DNA from 2 places in the Agarivorans sp. QJM3NY_33 genome. Region 2 is predicted to be linked to the other one. Evidence: predicted binding sites of a transcription regulator. Region 2 holds the regulator's gene; the other holds the start of a gene.
The links. Region 2 encodes LexA, which represses DNA repair genes until DNA is damaged. Its sites were predicted from a motif close to TACTGTATNNNNATACAGTA; they were not measured.
Positions count from the first base shown of each region.

Region 1: the regulator LexA is predicted to act here: its motif matches at 5,742-5,761, upstream of ACRRSY_RS10855 (YebG family protein).

Region 1 is NZ_CP194039.2:2,411,450-2,423,723, reverse strand. It holds gene cobO (cob(I)yrinic acid a,c-diamide adenosyltransferase) at 1-102, opposite strand, end outside; gene ACRRSY_RS10875 (exoribonuclease II) at 234-2,168, shown strand; gene prc (carboxy terminal-processing peptidase) at 2,231-4,243, opposite strand; gene proQ (RNA chaperone ProQ) at 4,271-4,900, opposite strand; gene ACRRSY_RS10860 (GAF domain-containing protein) at 4,982-5,461, opposite strand; gene ACRRSY_RS10855 (YebG family protein) at 5,465-5,728, opposite strand; gene ACRRSY_RS10850 (paraquat-inducible protein A) at 5,932-6,465, shown strand; gene ACRRSY_RS10845 (paraquat-inducible protein A) at 6,449-7,051, shown strand; gene ACRRSY_RS10840 (MlaD family protein) at 7,044-9,653, shown strand; gene rsmF (16S rRNA (cytosine(1407)-C(5))-methyltransferase RsmF) at 9,670-11,097, shown strand; gene ACRRSY_RS10830 (TatD family hydrolase) at 11,370-12,149, opposite strand; gene ACRRSY_RS10825 (DNA polymerase III subunit) at 12,143-12,274, opposite strand, start outside.
Region 2 is NZ_CP194039.2:4,494,674-4,506,947, forward strand. It holds gene ACRRSY_RS20315 (cytochrome c oxidase subunit 3) at 1-505, opposite strand, end outside; gene ACRRSY_RS20320 (cytochrome c oxidase assembly protein) at 489-1,070, opposite strand; gene ctaD (cytochrome c oxidase subunit I) at 1,072-2,661, opposite strand; gene coxB (cytochrome c oxidase subunit II) at 2,765-3,832, opposite strand; gene lexA (transcriptional repressor LexA) at 4,182-4,823, opposite strand; gene ACRRSY_RS20340 (DUF3800 domain-containing protein) at 5,232-5,936, shown strand; gene ACRRSY_RS20345 (hypothetical protein) at 5,930-6,472, shown strand; gene ACRRSY_RS20350 (hypothetical protein) at 6,893-7,396, opposite strand; gene ACRRSY_RS20355 (reverse transcriptase family protein) at 7,947-8,918, opposite strand; gene ACRRSY_RS20360 (helix-turn-helix domain-containing protein) at 8,896-9,141, opposite strand; gene ACRRSY_RS20365 (hypothetical protein) at 9,210-9,461, opposite strand; gene ACRRSY_RS20370 (hypothetical protein) at 9,458-9,859, opposite strand; one part of gene ACRRSY_RS20375 (IS3 family transposase) at 10,130-10,965, opposite strand; one part of gene ACRRSY_RS20375 (IS3 family transposase) at 10,965-11,214, opposite strand; gene ACRRSY_RS20380 (Lrp/AsnC family transcriptional regulator) at 11,491-11,910, opposite strand; gene lysA (diaminopimelate decarboxylase) at 12,096-12,274, shown strand, end outside.

The sequences.
Region 1 (12,274 bases), 2.1 Mb from region 2:
CAGTAGTAAGCCGCGTTCTATTTGCGCTTGTTCAACTTTAGCATCAACGTTTTCCTTTATTTTTTGTTGGCGCTGTTGGTGTTTTTGCTTGTCTTTACTCATCTACAATCCATTTAGTTGACATCGTATTAGTAAGTGTAACTCGCGGGAAAGCCAACAAACCAGTACTGTTTCTCTAGAATAGCTAGAAACCTTTGGGTATAGTGCCTGCACAATGTATGACGGATCCCTTTATGCTTAAAGATAACCCTCTATTAGCCCAGCTGAAACAGCAAATTAGAGAGACCATTCCCACGGTTGAAGGCGTGGTGAAAGCCACCGATAAGAATTTTGGTTTTCTACAAACCGATAATAAAAAAAGTTATTTTATTTCGCCTCCTTCGATGAAGCAGCTGATTCATGGTGACCGAATCAAGGCCGCAATCCGTGAAAATAATGGCAAAGAAGCCGCTGAGCCAGAAACTTTAGTGGAAGCAGCACTAGACAGCTTTGTTGCACGGATCAAGTTTGTTGATAATCGCACTAAGGTGATCGTTGATCATCCACTGATTAATCAAGCCTTGAGTGCAAGGGTGAAGAAAGGTAGTGATTTCACCATCAAGCAAGGAGACTGGGTAATCGCTCGTTTGTTGAAACACGCACTGAGAGATAAGCAGTTTCAAGTCGAGATCATTGAATTTATTGCCGATAGTGATGACAATTTTGCGCGCTGGAAAGCAACCACGCTAAAACATGGTTTAGTTTGGGATCAACCTGATCTTACAGAGCCACTTGAACTCATTGATCCTCAAGAGGCACGCCGTAACGTAGTCGATGAGCTATTTTTCACCATTGATGGTGAAAGTACCAAGGATATGGACGACGCGATTGCGATTCAGCGTCACGACAATGGCTGGTGTCTTAAGGTAGCTATCGCAGACCCCAGTGCATATTTCAACCCAGAGAGTGAGTTGGAAGCCGCTGCAGCAAAGCGTGCTTTTACGTTGTATTTGCCTGCTCGTACTGTGCCGATGATGCCAAATCAATTAGCCAACGAAAAATGCTCATTGCACGCGGACCAGCAGCGCCCCGCTTTAGTCTGTGAAATGAATATTAGCTTGGACGGTGAATTACTTGATGATGCCACGTTTTATCTGGCGACTGTGGAATCTAAATATCGTCTTAACTACCAACAAGTTTCCGATTTTATAGAAAATGAAACCGGAACGTTTGATGGTTTAGAAGATTTGCAGCAAGCACTAAGCCAGCTTCATCAACTTAGCGAACAACGTTATCATTGGCGCGCTGCACATCGTTCAGTATTTGGTGATCAGGCTGATTATGAATTTGTTCTGGACCATAAAGGGCAAGTCATCGATATCCTTCGTCAATCACGGCGCTGTGCTAATCGAATGGTGGAAGAAGCGATGGTGGCTGCCAACATATGTGGTGGACGATTGCTTGATGAACGACTCGGTCACGGGGTGTTTACCTGCCATTCTGGTTTTAAAGTTGAAAAACTGGAAGGCCTGGTTGAACTACTGAAAAAGTTTGAGTTTAGCGTCGACAGTACACGATTGGATGACTTGGATTATTTCTGTGAATTACGTAGAAAGATTAGTCAATCGGGGAATAAGACTTTAGATCAATTAGTAAAGCGTCACTTCAACTTCAGTGTTTATAGTGCGCAGTGTCAAGCCCACTTTGGCTTAGGTGAAGCCAAATACGCGACCTGGACGTCACCAATTCGAAAATACAGTGATTTGCTGAATCATCGATTGATTAAAGCAGCAATTAGAGGTGACCAAGTTGACTCACCTTTAACCGAGGCCCTCACTGAACATTTAAGCGATTGTCGCAAAAAACAGAAATTTGCAGAAAGAGAAATGGCCAACTATCTCTACTGTGAATATTTCAGTGAACAAGCTGCCACAACCAGCTTAGATGCAGAAATTACGAATGTGAATCGAGGGGGCTTAAATGTTCGCTTACTTGATAGTGGAGCCACTGCGTTTATTGCTAAGGGGAAATTAGCTAAATCAGCTGAAGAGCTAAAAATAGATAATGAAATGGGCTCCATCTCAAGTGATAGCTACCATTATAAAATTGGCGATATTATTCAGGTCAAAATTATAGAAGTTAAAAAGCTGCAACAATCCATATTGGCTAGCCCTGTATTCTCTGATTAAGCGCTTGTCATCAACACAAAAGCCAGCGTAAAAGCTGGCTTTTTTTTAGGTGGATTACATATTTAACTGTTCTTGCTGAGCGCCAAATAGTCTAAAGAAATTTCTGCAGCTTCATCTAAAAAAGCGTCATCAATTTCAAAATCCTTTGGTGCATCATCTAAACTTTTAACTGGCTTTTTACCCAAACGAGTCAAGCGCTCATTTAATCGAACTAACTGCTTCTGTTCTTTGTCATCGCGTTGGGCGACTCGAGTTTTCTCGTTGAGACTAATCTCAACCATATCCTTATCTTTTCGAAAATCGGCAATATCATTAATAATATACTGAAACTCAGGATCATGACTGATTCTCGCTAAATGCTTCTTCTCAAGAGTCGCAATATACGGATGAATATTACTCAATACTTTATATTCCGCAGGTTTGATCTTATCCCAAGGTAAGGCATTTTTCTCTAAGCTTTCTCCGGTTTCTTCCGGCAACAATGCCACCGGGTAAGCAATGTCAGGGATCACACCTCGATGTTGAGTACTGCCGCCATTAATTCGATAAAACTTAGCAATTGTATATTGTACATGGCCAAGTTCGTTTTCATATAAATCATAAATACGGCCTAAACCACGATGCTGTTGCACAGTACCTTTACCATAGCTTTGTTCGCCCACAATAATTGCTCGGCCGTAATCTTGCAGTGCCGCAGCAAAAATCTCAGACGCTGACGCGCTATAACGATCGATTAAAATAACCATTGGGCCATCGTAATTCACATGGTTACTGGTATCGCTATTGACACTAATTCGTCCCAATTGGTCTCGAACTTGAACCACCGGACCTTGCGGGATAAATAAACCAGTTAACGCAGTGGCTTCGGTCAACGCGCCTCCGCCATTACCGCGAAGATCAACCACTAAAGAGCTAATATTTTGCTCTGCTAGTTTAGCCAGTTCTTTGCTCGCGTCCTTGCTCAGATTAACGTAAAAACTAGGGACATTCAGTACCCCTACTTTCTTTCCTTCAATCTCTAATACTTCACTTTTAGCGGCGCGATCTTCCAGACGAACTTTATCGCGAACGATGCCAACAATTTTAGTTTTACCGTCGACCTTGCCATGAGAAGATAATATTTCTAAGCGAACCGTAGTTCCTTTAGGTCCTTTGATAAGATCGACAACATCATCTAAACGCCAACCGATAATATCAACAAATTCGCCTTCGCCTTGTGCTACACCAACAATTTTATCGTCTGGCCCTAATTGGTTACTCAGCGCCGCAGGGCCTCCGGGAACCAAACTACGAATAATGGTGTATTCATCTTCGCCCTGTAGTACTGCCCCAATCCCTTCTAAAGATAAGTTCATCTCCATTTGAAAGCGTTCGGCGGTACGGGGAGAAAGATAACTAGTGTGAGGTTCGATACTGCGAGAATAAGCATTCATTGCAGTTTGAAAAACATCTTCACTCGAGGTTTGTACCAGACGTTTAATCGCGCTGTTATAACGTTTTGCTAAAATCTCGACGATTTTATCGTGGTCACGCCCCGCCAATTTAAGGCTTAGTGCATCGTACTTAACTTTTAATCGCCATAGTTCCTTGACTTCAGCTTGATCTTTTGGCCAATCTGCCTTGCTACGGTCAAATTGAAACTGTTCGTCTTTACTAAAATCCATTTGCTCGTCAATCACCTGCAACGAATATACTAATTGCTGATAACGACGTTTTAGCGACAAGTCAAAAATAGAGTAAAGCGGTTCCAAACGGCCAGCTGGAATATCTTGGTCTAAAACATAACGATAACGTTCAAAACGAGCAATATCTTCTTTTAGAAACAAGCTACGATTGTAATCAAGTTGTTGAATGTATTTATCGAAAATCTCACTCGATAATTCATCGTCAAAGGGAATACTACGGTAATGCGAGCGAGAGTAGAGCGCACTTATCCTTTTAGCCGCTGTAGCATGTTGACTTTGCTGACTTAATGTCGGTAAAGCTTCTTCGCTTAAATTAGCCGTTTGAGCTAACAAAAATGTTGAATAACAGAGTGTTAAAAAAAACAGCCAAAGACGGCTCGAATATTTCATAGGCACCTATCTCACTACTAAATTAATTTATGCAACGATATGCTCAGCTTTCACTTTTACTAACATACCGCTTTTAAGCGTGACCGCAATGCCATCTTTACTGACTTCGGAAATCTGCCCAGGCATAGGAGTCTGACCAACTAATACCCTCACTTCTTTGCCTGCAACCAAATCTTTACTATCAATTTTCTCGATTGGTTTTTTCTCTACCGCAGGTTTACTAACACTGGCTTTGGGTTTCTCGTTGCGTTTTACATCAGCTTTTGCCTTACGCTCAGCCAATTTAGCTTTGTTAGCTTTTTCTGCTTGCGCCTTTTTGTGAGCAAAGGCTTTATCTTTACTCTCTTTTAAGGTTTTTTGTGCATGTTCAACATGCTCTTGCTCAATCTCTGCACCTTCAACGCCGTCTAGGTCAACTCGTTTGGAGCCCACCTTCACGCCATGTAAGTAACGCCAACTTGAAGTGTATTGACGTAAAGCTGAGCGCAATACGGTATTACTGATTTTTTCATCTTCTTTAAGACGTTCAGCTAAATCCTGAAAAATACCAATTTTAAGTGGCTTAGCTTCACCTTCCGTCGAAAAACAAAGCGGAAATTGAGTCGCTAAATATTGAATAACTTCTTTACTATTTTTCAGTTTATTAGTTTGTTCCATGATGACCTTTCTTATACATCTTTACTGGTACAGCGATAGGGCTGATTTCGGCTATTATAGTGAGGGTATATTGAAAAGCCATTAAAAATGCACTTCTGATAAGTTATTTTCTAGCTCTTTAACTAAATACTCGATACCAATTTGATCAGAATCGTCGAATCGTGAAAGCTGTGGGCTATCGATATCAATCACTCCTATCAGTCGACCATTTAGATGAAACGGGACCACGATTTCCGACGCGCTTGCGCCATCACAAGCAATATGGCCGGGAAACTGGTGGACGTCGGGAACACAGATAGAGCTTTGTTTGGCGAAGGCTTCTCCGCAGACACCTTTGCCCACAACAATGGAGCTACAAGCTGGTTTTCCTTGAAAAGGACCTAACAACAATGTGTCGTTGCTTTGATTAATGAGATAGCAGCCGACCCAATTAATATGCTCTAACTCCATCCATAACAAGGCCGAAAAATTAGCCAAATTAGAAATATAGGGTAAATCTCTATCAAGCAAGGCTGAAATTTGCTTGGCGAGGGTTAGATACCTGCTAGAAACTTGCTGCAAGCGCTATTCCTCTTCTGCTTCAATCATTGATTCCGAAAACTCTTGGCCTTTTAATAACTGTTGCACCGCATTACGTTGCAAAGACAAGAAGTAACCTAAGTTTTCAGCTTGCGCCTCACTCATTTTAGGATCGGCATGTTTCACTAATAAAGTAAGCTGATCGGCGACATCTAACATCTTGTCGTAACTGTCGGCTTGTTTTTTTGAGCTAAAAGTCATTTTTTCTACACCGTTACGTTCGACGACATATTTAATAATTACAGCCACGGCTGCCTCCATCTACTGTTTTTATGTACAGGTTATTATGCATCATCAATCACAAAACTACTAGAGAGAAAAATTATGCAGTATTCTGTAGCTTAGTTGAGCTAATATACATAACTATGAATTCTTTAGAAATATCAAAGCTGTCCATTTGCCCTAGCTGTGACTTGTTGCTCGAAAAGCAGCAACAATGTAAGGCTGGCCAAGTGACCACTTGTCCCCGCTGTGACCAGGTGTTATTTCGTGGTTCTTCGCTTCGTTTTTCAAGTCAACTAGCGCTTTCTTTAGCCTGTTTAGTCATGGTTATTCTCGCCAATACCTACCCGCTACTCAGCTTCACAGTATTAGGGATCCCTAACTCAGCAAACATACTGCGTGGCACGGTATTATTGCTGGAGCATGGGCATTATTTAGTCGGCTTTTGTGTTTTTCTTGCCAGTTTTATTGCGCCAATCTTACTTTTTAGTTTAATTTCTTACACGTCTTTTAGCCTCGCAATCGCTTGGAAATCGCCCGGTTTGGCTACCGCGCTGCACTTTCAAGACGACTTAATTGATTGGAGCATGATCGAAGTGTATATCGTCAGCTTTTTAGTGGCCTTAGTTAAACTGGTTGATTTTGCAGATATCCACCTAGGTTACGGGCTATGGTGTATTTGTACCACCTTGTTTTTGTCCACTTATTTGGTTCAACGCTATCGAGCGGCTGATTATTGGGATCGTTATGTTCACATCAGCTAAACAACTCGGTTTAAAGTTATGCAGGCATTGCGAATTAACGATGCCAGTTGAACAGGCGACTTGTCCACGTTGTCATATGCCAGTGCATAGTCGATTACCGAATAGTTTACAGCGCTGTTGGGCTTTCGTTATCACCGCTACCATCGGTCTATTCCCTGCGAATTTATTACCGATTACGGTGCTGACTACTCGGGGGGCTCCGCAATACGAAACCATTATGTCGGGAGTCGCTTCATTGATTAAAGATGACATGGTCGGAATTGCCATTGTGGTTTTTGTCGCCAGTATTGTTGTTCCGGTCATGAAACTCATCGGCTTAGCGGTCATATTATTAAGCTTACATTTCCGTTTTAACTTAACTAACAAGCAACGTATTGTTATTTATCGGATCATCGACATTATAGGTAAGTGGTCAATGTTAGATTTATTTGTATTGTCGATTATGATCGCGGTATTTGAGCGTAATAATTTGGTTGGCGTGGAAGCGGGTGCAGGGGCAACTGCCTTTGGTGCAGTGGTGCTATTGACCTTATTTGCTGCGAAGTCTTTCGATACCAGACTCATTTGGGATAAAGAAATTGAATAAAATTAGTACCGCAGAGTATAAAAAAGAGCGAATTATTTCTCCCATTTGGCTGCTACCCATTTTGGCTGTATTACTCGGCGGATGGTTACTATTTAAGGCCTGGTCAGAAGCGGGGATAAAAATTGATATTGTTTTCGAAAGCGCCCAAGGCATCACAACAGGTCAAACCCAAGTATTTTACCAAGGGCTCGATATCGGTGTGGTTAAGTCAGTCAAACTGGGTCCTAAACTTCAGGGCGTGGTGGTAAAAGTTGAAATCAAACGCGAAGCAGAAAGTCTTCTTACTAGCGATGCCCAGTTCTGGTTAGTTCGTCCAAAAGCATCAATCACCGAAATTAGCGGTTTAGATGCCTTAGTATCCGGAAACTACATCGAACTAAATCCAGGAACTGGAGAACTTGCCGATCAGTTTGTCGCGCTAAATGAGCCTCCCAATATAGTGCGTGGGGAAGGTTTAAACTTAAAACTAAGTGCCGCTGATTTAGGTTCTTTAAATATCGGCTCCGGTATCTACTATAAAAAGATCAAGGTTGGGGATGTACAGCGATTTCAGCTTAAAAATGACCTACAAGTTGAATTTGACATCTTGATTAAGCCGCAATTTGCACATTTAGTGAAGACTAATTCGCACTTTTGGAATGTAAGTGGTTTTAAAGCCGATATCTCTCTGGACGGGATGCAAATTAGCAGTGAAGGTTTAGCCAGTGTTATTACGGGCGGGATCAGTTTTGATAGCCCCCCGGATTCTCCTGTCGCAGTCAAGGGTCACCAATTTAAACTTTTTAATAACTTGCAAGAGGCCCATCGCGGCAAAGTCATTGAAATTACCATGGCAAAACAATATGGCCTGATTGCGCAACGTAGTAAATTGCTCTATCGCGGCGCTGTCGTCGGTTTCATTACTGAGATAAATACTAACAGTAGCCAAGATGATTTTGTGGCCAAAGCTCTAGTTGAACCCAAGTACGAAGGGCTGTTTAACCAGAGCACACAACTGGTACTAATTAAACCGAACATCAGTCTTAAGGGGTTCAAAAATATTGATGCTTTGATCGGTGCAAAACAAATTGAAGTCTATAGCGACCCCTCCCCTCAAGAATTACAAAATAGCTTTCGATTATCGCAAACCGTAAAACCACCTTTAGGCAGTAAGTCGTTACGCTTACTAAGCGATAACGTGCGCGATCTTAACATTGGTAGTCCTGTTATCTATCAAGGCCTGAGCATTGGTCAATTAAGTAATATACGTTTAGTTAAGCGTCATTTTGAGATAGATGCCTTTATTGAGCCTGATTATGTATCACTGGTTTCAAAAAATAGTCGTTTCTACCTACAGAGTCCCTTAGCTTTGCGAGCTGACATCAATGGTATTAGTGTGGAAAGTAGTGGCTTAAGTGGTTTTTTAAACACGCCGATTGTCTTAATGCCGGGAACAAGCACCACCGCTTCGACCCAAAAACAATTCACTCTCTACCCAAACCAACAAGCTGCGAAACTTTCTAAAGAGAAATCGCAACCGGCGCTTAAGTTACGTTTAATGACTGAAGAATTGGGCTCACTTGGAGAAGGCTCGCCGGTTCTATACCACAAATTACCGATAGGAAAAGTGAGCCATTATCAATTGGCCGCGAATGGCGAGTTACAAATTGATCTTATCATTGAAGGGCAATATAGACACCTTATCACCAACCACAGCCGTTTTTGGCACGCATCAGGCATCGAAATTCAAGCCAGCCTTGATGGGCTATCAGTGAATAGTGAATCGCTCAAAAGCCTAATGATTGGCGGAATAAGTGTTGACCAGTTTGAGCAATTAGCCAAAGAAACCCAGAGAATAGTCCACAAAGATAAGCAATCTGCGATCAAACGACAACTGACCATCAAGCTGCATAGTCAAGATGCTCAAGGTTTACGCCGGCATATGCCAATAAAATACCAAGGCCAGCAAATTGGAAGAATCGTCGATTTAAGCTTTGACGATTCGCTCAGCGGATTAACCGCAACAGCTGAACTTGATTATCCTTATTATCGTAATTTTGCTCGAACTGGTAGCCTCTATTGGCAAGAGAGTGCACAGCTCAGCCTTTCTTCTGTTAAAAACTTAGACACGCTAGTAAAAGGTGACTTTATCAGTGCCTTACCTGGCAAAGGTCAGCCTAGGCTAGAATTTAGTTTACATAAACAGCAACCCAATACCGATCGTAAGGCCTTGATTGTGTGGCTTAGTGCTAGCCACTTTGGTTCTTTGAAAGTTGGTAGCCCAGTGTTATATAAGCAATACCAGGTGGGTAAAGTCGATGCAGCTAAGTTAAGCCTTGATGGTTCAAAAATCATGGCTAGACTGAAGATAAACTCTAAATATCGTCACTTAGTGAGAGCCAATAGCCTTTTTTGGAATGCATCCGGTATCGATGTGAAACTGGGTTTAAGTGGCGCCGACATTCGAGTGGATTCAATGGAAACACTACTCAGTGGGGGGATTGCTTTTGCAACTCCAGATAAACTGCCCTTAGCGAAAGCAGCCGCAAACGAAGATAAGTTTGAATTGCAGTCCACTTATGATGAAAAATGGCTACAATGGAGCCCATCAATTCAACCTTAACTGAAATCTATTTATTTTGTCGAAAACGATTAGCTTTCCCAGCCAGTTCATTTCGCGTATTGAACAAGATCTACCTAACGATTTGAGTTTGGCAAGCTTTAAAGACATATGCCAACAACCTTTGCGCAAGAGTATTCGAGTCAATACTTTAAAAATATCGGTCTCGGCATTTATCAGCCTTGCAGACCAACTTGATTGGCAATTGCAGCCTATTCCTTGGTGTGAACAAGGCTTTTGGATCGATCGTGCAGAAGACAGTGTTTCTTTAGGTAATACTGCTGAACATATGGCCGGGCTATTTTATATCCAAGAAGCAAGCTCGATGTTGCCAGTGAGTGCTTTGTTTAATTTTTACCAAGGACAAGACGACAGCCTCATTTTGGATGCCGCCGCCGCCCCAGGGTCAAAAACCACTCAAATTGCCGCTCAGCTCAACGGTTGTGGCGTCATCATTGCCAATGAGTTTTCAGCTAGTCGAATTAAAGTGCTTAGTGCAAACTTATTACGCTGTGGTGTAAATAACGCTGCTATCACTCACTTTAGCGCGGAAGTATTTGGCCAGTGGATGCCTGAAAAATTTGATGCCATTTTATTGGATGCACCATGCTCTGGTGAAGGCACCTTAAGAAAAGATCCCTTAGCCTTAGAAAACTGGAGTGAACAGCACCTGAGCGAGATCTCCGCCTTACAATTTAAGCTCTTGGAAAGTGCACTGTTTGCTTTGAAGCCTGAAGGCTTATTGGTATATTCCACCTGCACCCTCAATCGACAAGAAAACCAACAAGTTATCTCCCGCTTGATGTCTGAATATCCGAAGCAGTTAGCCCCACTTCAACTTGCTGATTTATTTCCCGGTGCTGAGCGAGCCTTAACCGAGGAAGGTTACTTGCATATATGGCCGCAATATTTCGATAGTGAAGGCTTCTTTGTTGCAGCCCTGCGTAAAACAATGCATGGATTGTCAGCAGAGAAAATTCAAAAAAATATTAAGGGTTTTACTTACCATAAAGCCAATACCAAACAATGCCAAGCAATTAAACAGCACTTTATGGATGGTTTTGCTTTAAGTCTGCCAGAATTCTATAGCGTATTTATAAAGGGCGACAGCTATTGGTTAATCCCCGATACGTTTTTAGCCATAAAGGATGAAATGCGTTTTGAACGAGTAGGTCTAAAGCTTGCCGAATCATTCAAGCAAGGTTTTCGAACCAGCCATGATGCGATCACCAGCTTAGGCGCTTTGATCGGGAAAAATACGGTCACACTTGATGAACAGCAAGCACATCACTTTTATCAGGGAAAAGATATCGCCTACCCAAATAGTAATCGTGGTGAAGTAGCCTTAATTTATAAAGACCAAGTGATTGGTTTAGGAAAGTGGATCCGCAACAAAATTAAGAATGCTTACCCGCGAGAATTGGTCAAAGACAAAGGCCTATATTGAGTTTGCAAAGTCAGTGTTGACAGCTAGACTTATACCAATCTGATTCATCATATGAGTAACTTATTGCGCACAATAAATTTGCCGATAACGAGGCATGAAGTGAAGTCACTAGTGACTCTAACTACAAGATACATAACCCCGTTAGCGGTGATTTGGGCCAACAAAAATGAACAGATAATTAGTTAGATTGGAATTAAATGATTATTAGCGCAAGGCTCTTTAAAGAGCCCTTCCCCTACTCTCCACTCAAGGATTAGAGTGGAGATGTCTTTTTAAGGTTTAGCTAAACTAAATAACTCAAAGAAATTATGACTGGTCTGTTCTGCGACTTGCTCAAAACTGATGCCTTTGATATTCGCTAAACACTCCGCTACCACCCGGGTATAGGCTGGTTGGTTCTCTTCACCGCGATGTGGGATCGGCGCTAAGTAAGGACTATCCGTTTCAACGAGAATACGTTCGAGGGGGATCTGCTTAAAGGTCTTTTGTAATTCTTTTGCTGAATTAAAACTAATAATGCCAGACGCTGATATATAAAAACCCATTTCGATGGCCGCGAGAGCCATCTCTAAACTTTCGGTAAAACAGTGTAATACACCGCCACATTGCTCTGCCCGATGCTCAGCCAATAAACGTAGGGTATCGTCTCGAGCATCACGAGTATGCACAATTAAAGGTTTGTTGTATTCAACCGCTAATTGGATCTGCTCAATAAATACAGTCTGCTGTAACTCTTTATGTTCTTTTGCATAAAAATAGTCTAAGCCAGTTTCACCCACAGCAACCACTTTAGCTTGCTGAAGATATTGAGCGAGTAAAGCTTTATCGAAGGCTTGCTCTTGAACATACAATGGATGCATACCACAAGAGGCAAATACATTATCGAATTGTTCGACTTTTTCCATCATCGCCGGAAACTTATCCGGCGAAATAGCAACCGCCAAACAATAATCGACCCCCGCTTGTTTCGCTTTACTTAAAGCATCGGCGACATTGTTATGTTTGCCTGGGTAATCTAATCGGTCTAAGTGGCAATGAGAGTCAACTAACACGAAACGGGTTCCTTAAATCGATTGAATAATGGGTAGAGCTGCTGGCCAAGATTTAAACTTGGAAATGATTCTAGCTGTTTCACCAACAATAACCAATCTTGATAGGCTTTGTTTAAGGTTGAAGC
Region 2 (12,274 bases):
AAGATGTCACCAAAATAAGTGTATTCAACAATGGTAAGCCGTACCAACCCATGGCCTCAGTTTGGATCCCCCCAGGGGTATCGAGTAATGGCCAAATGGCTTCAAACTCAGGCCACAATACCGCTGCGGTCATGGCATTATTGCCGGCACCGCCAAGCCACGGCACCGCAATCATTCGGGCATAAAACAAAGCACCAAAGAAGGCACCAAAAAACATCACCTCAGAGAAAATAAACCAGCTCATGCCTTGGCGAAACGAGCGATCCATTTGCGCGCTATAGTGGCCTTGCATACTTTCGCTAATCACATTGCCAAACCAGCCAAACAGCATGCTAATCAGCACCACAAAACCACAGCCCAAGATCCACAAACCATAGTTAAGTTCTGAGCCCATTTGTTGTACTGTAAAGCCCGCCCCCATCGCGGTTAAAAATAAGCCCACAGCCCCCATAATTGGCCACACGCTCTGGGCGGGAACATAATATTTTTCATAAGGCTGCGTCATTGCTCTGCTCTCCATCGGCACGCTGTTGCGCCGTATTGCTCAGCTCCGGCTCATCCGCACTAACCGCAAATAGGGTGTAAGCCAAAGTGATGGTGGTAATGTCTCTGGGTAACTCTGGATCGATATAAAAATTCAGCGGCATCGTTTGCCGCTGCCCCGGGGTAAGCGTTTGCTGTTGAAAACAAAAACAGCTGATCTTTTTAAAATGATTGGCCGCCAAACCGGGGCTGACCGAAGGTACCGCTTGCACCGTGGTAGTCAGGGCACTCTGATTAGTCGCGCTAAAGTCAACCAATAGGCTTTCCCCTGGGTGAACCTTAATTCGATTTACGGTCGCGCCAAATTGCCAATTTAAGGCGCGCGGTACATAGGTGATAAACTCCACCGTGACACTGCGTTTCTGAGGCGCAATAGTGCTTAACTCACTGGCCTGATTGGCGGTTTTACCATTAATCCCTGTCACCTTACAAAACACATCGTAAAGCGGAACCAAAGCAAAACCAAAGCCGAACATCGCCACCACCACCAATAGCAGCCGAAGCACTAAACGGCGATGGGCAGCCATGTTATTTAATCTCCGGCGGCGTAGTAAAACTATGGTAGGGCGCAGGTGATGGCAAATTATCCCACTCTAAACCTTCCGCGCCTTCCCAAGGCTTCGCTGGCGCAGGCTCACCGCTGCGAATACACTTGATCACCAGATACAGGAAGATAAATTGTGACAAACCAAAGGCGAAGCCACCAATACTGACGATGGCATTCACATCGGCAAATTGCAGCGCATAGTCGGGAATACGCCGCGGCATACCACTTAGACCAAGAAAGTGCATCGGGAAAAACAATACATTCACCGATATCAGCGAGCACCAAAAATGCAGGCGCCCCAGCCCCTCGTCATACATCTTGCCACTCCATTTCGGCAGCCAATAATAGGTGGCCGCCATAATCGAGAAGATAGCCCCCGTCACCAACACATAGTGAAAATGCGCCACCACAAAATAAGTATCATGGTATTGAAAATCCACTGGCGTGATCGCCAGCATCAAACCAGAGAAACCGCCAATGGTAAAAAGTACGATAAAGGCCACGGCAAATAGCATCGGCGTTTCAAACGTCAGGCTGCCGCGCCACATGGTGGCAACCCAATTGAAGACCTTAACCCCGGTTGGCACCGAGATCAGCATGGTACAAAACATAAAGAATAACTCGGCTTCCACCGGCATCCCCGTGGTAAACATATGGTGGGCCCAAACCACAAAACTTAAACCGGCAATCGAGGCAGTGGCATACACCATCGATGCATAACCAAAGAGTTTCTTCCGAGAAAAAGCGGGAATAATCGCCGAAATAATGCCAAATGAAGGCAAAATCATGATGTACACTTCGGGGTGGCCGAAGAACCAGAAAATATGCTGAAACAATACTGGATCGCCCCCGCCTGCGGCATCGAAGAACGAAGTGCCGAAGTATTTATCGGTAAGCACCATGGTCACAGCTCCCGCCAACACCGGCATCACCGCAATCAACAAGAAGGCGGTGATCAGCCAAGTCCAAACGAACAAGGGTAATTTCATATAAGTCATACCGGGGGCACGCAAATTCATGATGGTCACAATCACATTAATCGCGCCCATAATGGAGCTGATCCCCATGATATGTACTGAAAACACAAATAAGGCGGTGCTATCGGGACTATATTTGGTGGAAAGTGGCGCGTAAAACGTCCAACCAAAGTTGGGCCCGCCCCCTTCCATAAATAACGAGGCTAATAACATGGTAAAAGCGAAGGGTAAGATCCAAAAGCTCCAGTTATTCATACGAGGCAAGGCCATATCGGGAGCGCCAATCATCATCGGTACCAACCAATTAGCTAAGCCAGTAAAGGCGGGCATCACCGCGCCAAACACCATGATTAAGCCGTGCATGGTGGTCATTTGATTAAAAAAGTTTGGCTCCACCAATTGCAGGCCCGGCTGGAATAGCTCTGCACGGATCACCATCGCCATCGCGCCGCCGGTAATAAACATGGCAAAGCTAAACCACAAATACATTGAGCCAATGTCTTTGTGGTTGGTGGTTAATACCCAGCGCAATAGGCCACGCGGTGCGTGGTGATGTTCTACCTGTTGCGGGTTAAGCTCCGTGGTCGCGCTCATCTAACTCTCCCTTCTATTGCCTATTGCGCCGCGTCGTGTCGTACTTGAACATGGCAACGTCCTTAGTCGTTCCGCTATCACCAATCGATTTATCCAACCGTGGCTACTTGGCCGCGTCTTGTACTGCCGCGACATCCTTAGCCTGCACCATATCGCCCGTATCATTCCCCCAAGCATTCCGCTCGTAGCTAATAACTGCCGCTAATTCTTTCAGACCGAGTTGCTTACCAAAGGCCTGCATCGCGGTTCCTGCCACACCATGCACCACCATGTCGATATGTTGGTTCACATCACCGGTCGCAACTGGGCTGCCTTTTAAGGCTGGAAATACCCCTGGCAGGCCTTCTCCATTGGCTTGGTGGCAGGCGGCGCAAGTCTTCTCATAAACGCTTTTGCCTAAGGACATCAGCTCCTCGTTATCCATGGTCAACGCCACCATGGCCAACTCTTGTTGCTGCTTTTCTACGTAAGCGGCTTCGGCCTGAGCCAACCAAGCAAGGTATTCCTCCTGAGGTTTAGCAATCACCACAATCGGCATAAAGCCGTGGTCTTTACCGCAAAGTTCGGCACATTGGCCGCGGTAAATCCCCGGCTGGTCAATTTTGGTCCAGGCCTCGTTAATAAAACCCGGATTAGCATCTTTTTTGACCGCAAAGTCGGGTACCCACCAGGAGTGGATCACATCCTCCGAAGTCATTAAAAAACGAACCTTCTTGCCGACTGGCAGCACCAGTGGATGATCTACTTCCAATAAGTAGTTATCGCGCTTAGCAAGCTTGCCCTGTACTTGCTTCATATCCGAGGCCAACACGCTGTAGTATTCCAGCTCATGATCAAAATAGCGGTAGTGCCACTTCCACTGCGAACCAGTGACTTGAATAGTGAGATCGGCATCGGAAGGATCTTCCATCGCTAATAAGGTTTTTGTGGCAGGAATCGCCATGCCGATCAAAATGATGAAGGGAATTATCGTCCAGACAATTTCAACTTTGGTGCTCTCATGAAATTGTGCGGCAACGGCTCCCTTGGACTTTCGATGATGAAAAATCGCCCAGAACATCACCCCAAACACCACCAGCCCAATGACACAACATATATAAAAAATAGTCATGTGCAAGCCGTAAACCTGCTCACTAATGGCGGTGACACCAGGGCGTAAATTGAACGACATCGTTTGTTGCGCCCATGCTTGATTCACCCAACATGCCAGCAATACTAGCGGTATCCATCGGCCCACAGCGCTCTCCTTTGCTCGTAGCCAAGGCCGGTCACTTCATTGCAAACATCGCTGCTTACAATAATAAAGTGGCCGCAAAATAAGGGAAAACTCCCTTCCCAAAGCAGCAAGGCTTCGCAATTAAAATACCTTACTGCTTATAAAATAGACGCTTAGTTAAATAATTGTAAATAGAATGTTATAAATATAGACATTTAAAATAAAAGCTGTGAAGTAAACGACAAAAGCCCAAATTGCTATAATTTGGGCTTTAAAAAGAAGGGAACTTAGTTTTAGGGAGTAACTACATCCAGTCTGCGGTACGGATGATCCCCACCGCTAAACCTTCAATATCAACACTTTGATACTCTAAATCAACTTCGATAGTTGAAAGTGCTTCGTTCTCGGGATGAAGGTAGACCATTTTCCCGTCACGTTGAAAGCGCTTCACAGTGACTTCATCGTCTAAGCGCGCCACCACCACCTGACCATTATGCACATCGTTGGTTTTATGCACCGCTAATAAATCGCCATCCATAATTCCGATGTCTTTCATGCTCATGCCCTGCACCCGCAACAGATAATCGGCATGCGGATGAAACAAATTAGCATCGACCGCATAGTGCGACTCAACATGTTGTTGTGCCAAAATAGGGGCACCTGCGGCCACTTGTCCAATCAGCGGCAAGCCGATTTCTTCTGGCTCGTCATTCGCGGCATTAGCAGGTAAATGGTCTTCGCTAATACGGATCCCGCGCGAAGCGCCGGGGATCATCTCAATCACCCCTTTTTTAGCTAAGGCGCGTAAATGTTCTTCGGCAGCATTGGCCGAGCGAAAGCCCAGCTCTTTGGCGATTTCAGCGCGAGTTGGCGGCATGCCTGTGTCTTGAATGTTACGACGGATCAATTCAAACACTTCGGTTTGACGGGGCGTTAAGGGTTTCATAATCTACCTGTAAGTTTATACAGCACACTGTTAGTATATACAGCATGATTAATGAAGCAAGGTTTTATCTCGAATCAACAGCTTAAGTGTAGGTTTCAGTTTCATTGGAATTCTTTCCGCTACTTTGAAACTACACCCCACATTTCGTGACATCCATCGCAAATAAGTAGAAATTGGGATAGAGAAGGATACGAGGAGTAGAGCTAACTCATTTTTGGACAATTTGAGCTAGGGAGTAGCCTCTCTCTGATGAATTGACTTAGAAAAAGTAGGGGGGAAGCATCAATAGTAAAGAGCAAAAACTGCCCCTCCACTCATACAGAAATGAAAGAACTCTGCAATTGATTATGTTGCGTTTTTTATGAGATTATTCTTCATCAATCATAATGTTTCGGTACAAACCTAGAAATGGCAGTCTACAAGATATTTTGTGATGAAAGCTGTCACCTACTTCACGATGGCAGTGACGTAATGGTGCTGGGAGCTTTTCATTGCAGTGCGGAAAAAGCAGAGAATTTAACTCGAAGTATCAAAAGCCTGAGGCACAAACACAACTACAAACCGGAGCTGAAATGGAGCAAACTGAACAAACATCAGTGGCCTCTCTATAAGGACTTGATTGATTTAATCTTGGATGATCAGGAGGTTAACTTCAAATCTACCGTTGTCCTAAATAAAAACTCTCTTGATCACAACCAGTATAACGCAGGCTCTCATAGCGATTTCTACTACAAAATGTTCTATTACACTTTGAGAGACTTCTTAAAAGTCGACAATGAATATCGTATATATCTAGATTACATGGATACGCTTGGTGCTGAAAAAACACTGAAAATGTGTGAGGTTTTGCAAAACGGTACTCACTGGCAACTATCAGCTAAAGCAACAATCGTTCAATCGTACGAAGTACAATTAATTCAACTTTGTGACCTTTTGATTGGTGCAATTGCATACAAAAATAGAAATGACATCCCCAAGACTAGCGGAATAAAAAAGCGATTTGTCTCTTACTTAGAAGAGAAATTATGTTCTTCTTTAGATTGCGGCACTCCTCCTTGGGAAGACCAATTCAACATATTCAGGTTTAACCCTAGAAAGGGGGCAAAATGCTAAGCGAACCGATTGACTTGTCTATTGTTGACGCGACTCAAATCATCAATCACCTGTATGAATTCTTTCACAGAGACTTTATATCAACCGATACATACCTAGCGGGCGAGATCTACATCAACCCTCAATGTCATCGAAAAACGGATGGTAAAGAAGACACATTTTGGCACCTAACCACTAGAAAAGAAAAAGAAGTCGAGTGGGTAAACGGTAGACGACATGTTAGGATATTAGAACGCTATCCCGACTTTCGAAGAGCGTCTCGTCTGGAGTGGGTTCGACAGATAATCACAAATCATCAAGATGCTTCGATTAAGCTGTTTTATCACAAAGAGACCAACTCAAAGAAAAATATTCGTTTGTATCTTTGGGCTAAGGATGACGATTTTGTCGTTATCCTCCAAAAGCTAGGAAGAGCCAGTTCTTTTCTAGTAACAAGTTTCTACGTTGATCATCAACGCAAGAAAAACGACTATCAAGTGCGATACAACAACTATATCAATAACGAGAATGGGCTACGCGATTATTCCTGGTTCTAAAAGGAATTGGAGGGGATTGGTCGCCTATTGTAGACCGGGCGATACGGTCACCTCTTTCTACTCAATAGTAGGTGAGCAGCGTAATTATGGTTAACACCTACTATTTAGTCAACGATTATTGTATGCAGATATACACATGGTTTGCCATGCATCTCAAAAACTTCAACTCAAGCCATTGAATTTAATAAAAATTAAGCAAACATCAATTACTGCGTACTATTTTTCTCTAACACGCTAGTTTTGTCAGCTATCCTTTCCAACAGTTGTTTTACGCTTCGGAAATGTAGGGGTGGATCCTGGATTTTGCCTATCGCATTAGCTGAAATATAGCAAAAACAGATAAGCACAATGTGAATGAGTTTCTAATCTAAACAACTTTGGGGCAGAAACTCGTTAGGACTTGAAGATACAACGTTCCGTTTAATTGGGTAAATCTAAATGCTTTACACGCACCGAATACTGCTGGTACTCCCTTGGTGTAATAAAATATGGCTCTTCCCAAGGTTTTTCAGTTGCATTACTCGATACTGATATAGCTGCCACTTGAGCATATGGTAAGTAATTTATCCAAAAGAAAAGGCCAATGCTTAAACTCATTATGGAAAGCATAAAGCAAAGCACTGCCAAATTTTCGTTGAACTCGAGTAAAGAGTCATGTGTTTCAATTGATTTTGATAGAGCTTCCAACTTTGCAGATGCGATTTTTTGTTTCAGTTTATCTTCAGGATTAACTAACTTTTGTTCTTCATAAAAACTAACTTCAGCTTGGGCAATTGCTTTATCTAGATATAGCTTACTTTCCTGAGCAGCCATACCTTGTAACTGCTGAACGATTATAGCTGTCATCAAGAACACTATAATCGCTATAGACGCCTTTAGAAAAAATACATGGATACCTTGCTGCGAAAAAATCTTATCGTTCACAATTATTCCTCATAGCTTCGCCAAAACCTTACTCCATACACAATACAAAAAGAAAATGGCGAGAAGTAAATTAGAGCCAGCAGGCCATCAAAAATGTTGAAAATATTCAATTTGATACAGGTTATGAATAAAACCATCTTCAGCGAACTTACTCTGGAGGTCAAAACATTTTAAGTCTAATACAGCCATAGCTAACTCTATATATGCTTTGTACAAACTACCTAACATAGTTAGATAGAATCTTAAGTAAAGAATAGTTGCCATACATCAGCACGTAAATTGAAAATAGTATCAATAATGTCTTTTTCTGAATTAAACATAACTGTTAAGGCTTAAGACTTGTCGACAGAATTATGATGAAGCAATGTACCTCATCGGCTTGCTTTTTCTCATTTTTGATATTTTTCACTAAAACACAATGGGGTATATATTGTGTTACACGTCCAGCCCAAAAAACGTGTGAGTGACTTTGCTAAACTAGCACTTAACGGATCAGCGTAAGGTATTGCAAAAGCCTATAGTCAAGCGGCCAAATTCTTTCACCCACTAATTATTGATTGCTAAGCTCAACTCTCTTGGCTGATGGTTTGAGTAGGTTGAGATTTTCTCTGTACTTTTGTCCTTGACGCACATTCAATTGCTTTAGCTTCGCTACCAATGCACTTGCCGAGTTGAATGCTTTCAGGTACTCGTCATACGAACAAGCATTGTCTTTAAACAGTGCTTCTAGGTTATACACCGCACTTCGAACTCGTTTCTTTTCCTCTTTTCCAAAACTTGGCCGCTTACCGTTCACCCCAACTCGGTGAACCTTTTGATGCATGCCATTACTCAAGACTTCGTGTTTTGCTTTATTTGGCTTGACACCAAAATTCTTCAACATACCGTATATGGAAGCTATAACGCTGCTTATCTCTGCTTTCTCAATATAGTCTTTAGACGAGACCGTTATATCGTCAACATAACGAGTATAAGTAAGGTTCTTAGCTTGAAGTAAAGCAACTAGGACTGACTCTCTTTCCCACATAACTAGGTTTGCAACATAACTACTACAAACGCCCCCTTGTGGAACAGTGCCATTTAGAGTGACTAACCCAGTGAGAAGGCTAGCCACTTCTTTAGGAAAGTGGAAAAGACGCATGAACATCTTTTCGACATCGGACTCACGTATGGTAGGAAAGAAATTTGTAATATCTTCACATATGATAATAGTACTCTTGGTATGTTTCTTTACGTTTCCGATATAGGAACGCCCAGAGATAGCACCTTGGATGTAGTCAGGATAGGAAACATTCTGGAACAGCCTTACCTTTAGCGTCTTATGTACATTTTTCAACGAGTGGTAAGCGTCATAAGTAATACGCTTGTCGCCATTTGCCTTTGTTTTGATTCTAGCAACCCGATAGAAACCTGATGTATTTTGGGCAAGATAGCGAATACGAGGGATTGGAAGTTGGAGCATTCTTGAAAGCGCCTCTATACTACCAATTGCTTTCAAGTTATATGTCGGATTCGGCATCATCGATAAGTTGATACATGAGTGACTCAAGCTTATTTGTAAGCTCGTCACTGAACGGTACGTCTTGCTCCTGCGATGCTAGGAACATGAAGACTGAAGTTGGGATGTCTAAAGCTTGGCACAAATCTTCAACCAGGCCTAAATTAGGTTCTCGCTTACCCTGCTCTAACAGAGTAATGTACGAAGCACTTTTACCTATTCTATTTGCCAAGTCTTTTTTCGACATTTTTCTGTGCTTTCTGCACTTCTCTAACGTATTTGAAAAATTCATAATAAAAAAATTAATGGTTTACTTTACGAACTGAAAATTGAGAGAACTTTATCAAGTAATTCAGCCCCCCTATGGATTACGCTTAACAAAACCCCGAACGTTTCCAAAACCTCACGCTTGGTAGTTTTCGTCTGCGAAATCCCAGAGAGTTCAGCGTCAATCTGCTCGATTAGCGCCTCAACTTCTGACTTCGTATTGCTATCTATATCATCATGCTTTTCACGTAAAATCTGTTTAAGAACTTCACGTGACTTCTTTAAAACTTGTGTATTCATCTAATTACCTTTTTATTCGTTGTTGGGAAATTCCCCTCCAAAAAATTACCGAACCGAATAAAATGATACAGATAGCGTAAACCACAATCTTCAGAGCAATTTTGCTCTCCCCCTCCATACAATTCTCTATCAGCCTGTAAGCCTGTAAGCCTGTAAGCCTGTAAGCCTGTAAGCCTGTAAGCCTGTAAGCCTGTAAGCCTGTAAGCCTGTAAGCCTGTAAGCCTGTAAGCCTGTAAGCCTGTAAGCCTGTAAGCCTGTAAGCCTGTAAGCCTGTAAGCCTGTAAGCCTGTAAGCCTGTAAGCCTGTAAGCCTGTAAGCCTGTAAGCCTGTAAGCCTGTAAGCCTGTGAGCCTGTGAGCCTGTGAGCCGATATTCTGTCTGTGCAACGTTACGAGTCAAGCCTTTACCTACATGGAATCAATCTTCTGCATTTAGGTTAGGTTTACGTCATTACGAGCTGTGGGTGCGACCGGATTATCACTAAGATAATCGGCATTTCTGCCAGTTACGATTCGAAAAAAGTTATTAGTTTTAAAGAGCATCAGGACGAAACATCCTGTCGAGCTTTAAGATAACTTAAAATTGACAAATAGTCAATTTTTATATTATTTAAGCTTAAGTGAGGAATAGGGTAATCCTCCCATTATTAACCGCATTTATTCGTAGAATTCATGCTGCCGTTTTTAGTGGTGGGAACCCTCCATTTGCAAGGTGTGGTCGTTGATGATTGTAGAACCATAACCATTGGGTCGCCCGCTCTTGAACCTCTTCAAGTGTGTCAAACAAATACTTACTCACTAAGCCAAACCTCATAGTACGGTTGAACCTTTCTATATACGCGTTTTGTTGTGGGTTCCCTGGCTGAATATAATCGATTCGAATGTCGTGGTTGTTGGCCCATTTAATAAACGCATGGCTAATGAACTCAGGACCATTGTCGCAGCGGATCGCAACAGGTTTGGTTCGTTGTTCGATGAGCTGCTCTAAGATCCGAGTGACTCGTACTGTGGGCATTGAAAAATCAGGTTCTGACGCCAGACCTTCACGTTTGTAATCATCTATCACATTGAATAAACGGTACTTCCGGCCATCAGATAGCTGATCATGCATAAAGTCCACGGACCAAACTTGGTTTGTTTTAATCGGCTCTTTAAGAGGCTCTGGCGTATGGCGATTCAGGCGTCGTTTTGGCCTAATACGTAAGTTTAGAGCCAATTCGCAGTAGATCCGATAAACCCGCTTATGGTTCCATGTATACCCTTTAACGTTCCGCAAATGGTGAAAACACAGGCCAAAGCCCCAGTCAGAGCAGTCTTCACTGTTGCACAGCGTTACTAACTCTTGAGCTATCAACTCATTCTCAGGTTGAAGCTTCGATTTATAGCGATAGCAGGTCTCGCTGATCCCAAACCAATAGCATGCACTTTTAATGCTGATGTGATAGTTCGCCACCGAACGCTGAGCCATCAATCGACGCTCACAGGGCTTCACCACTTTTTTGCCATCGCCTCTGAGATCACCTCTGCTTTAAGGCGTTCTTCCGCATACATCTTTTTAAGCCGTCGATTTTCATCTTCGAGTTCTTTCATCCGCGCCATAAGGGATGCGTCCATACCACCGTATTTCGAACGCCACTTGTAAAAGGTTGCGTTGCTCATTCCATGCTCACGACAGAGCTCAGGAACAGGTGTACCAGCCTCAGCCTGCTTGAGAATAGATAAGATCTGACTGTCCGTGTAACGTGACTTTTTCATGTTGAATCTCCTGTATTTACTATACGAGAAAATTCTACTTTTGCATGGGATTAATTTTCGGGGGGATTACCATGCAGGGCGAGCTTTCTTTTTGCTTAGCTAAGCTTTGCTCGTTGAAGCTTAATGACGTCGCCGTAGGCGAAAGCTTTTACCCCGTTGCCAATAACCCAAAGTGGGATACCCATACTTTTATCTTAATAAAATCAACTAATTAACGATATTAATTATTAAATGAAATCAAGATTAAAAAGAGGTTCTCGTTAGCAGCCCTTGAAATTAAATAATTTTTTGTAATGCGGTGAACGTTTGTAACTTGTCAAGACTATCGAGTTGACTGAGTTGTTCTCGAATATCATTCACTCTGCCCATCGAGCCAGCTTGGATATAAAGTATTAAATCCGTATCCCCGGTTAAACTATGGGCTTGTTTTATCTCTGGAATATTATTGAGCTGGGTCATAATTGCATTGAGAATAAAAGGACGAAAGGTGAGCTGAAAGTAGACTGATATCAGGTTTTTATTGTCTGGCGATTTTAGCTTGAGGGTAAAAGCCTCAATCTCTCCACTTTGATGCAATCGTTGTACGCGATCATTAACCGCCGTACGTGACAAACCAATTTTCTCTCCGATACTAGCAATCGAGCGACGTGAATTCTCTGCTAATAAATTCACAATTTTCTGATCAAATTTGTCCATCTTTTCACCTATTATTTCATTACACCACCCTCATTGATACTGTAAAACAAAAGGCGTTATAGCGACATTAAATTTGATAAAATCACGCTAAAAACGACAATCTATCACCTCTTTTAGATAATTTAGTAGCTACTTTTTCTCTTTTGCCACGTTAGCCTAATAGCGACTATTTACAGGAGAGAAATATGGTTAATTTAACCCAGCAGTTAAGCTATCAACAGCAAACACTTTTTTTTGAAAACTTTTCAATACAAAAACTTGCCGAGAAAATAGGTACTCCCTTTTATTGTTATTCACAACGCGCCATTGTAGATAATATTAAACAATGCCAAACAGCGTTTTCTGACCCACGTTTTCATATTCA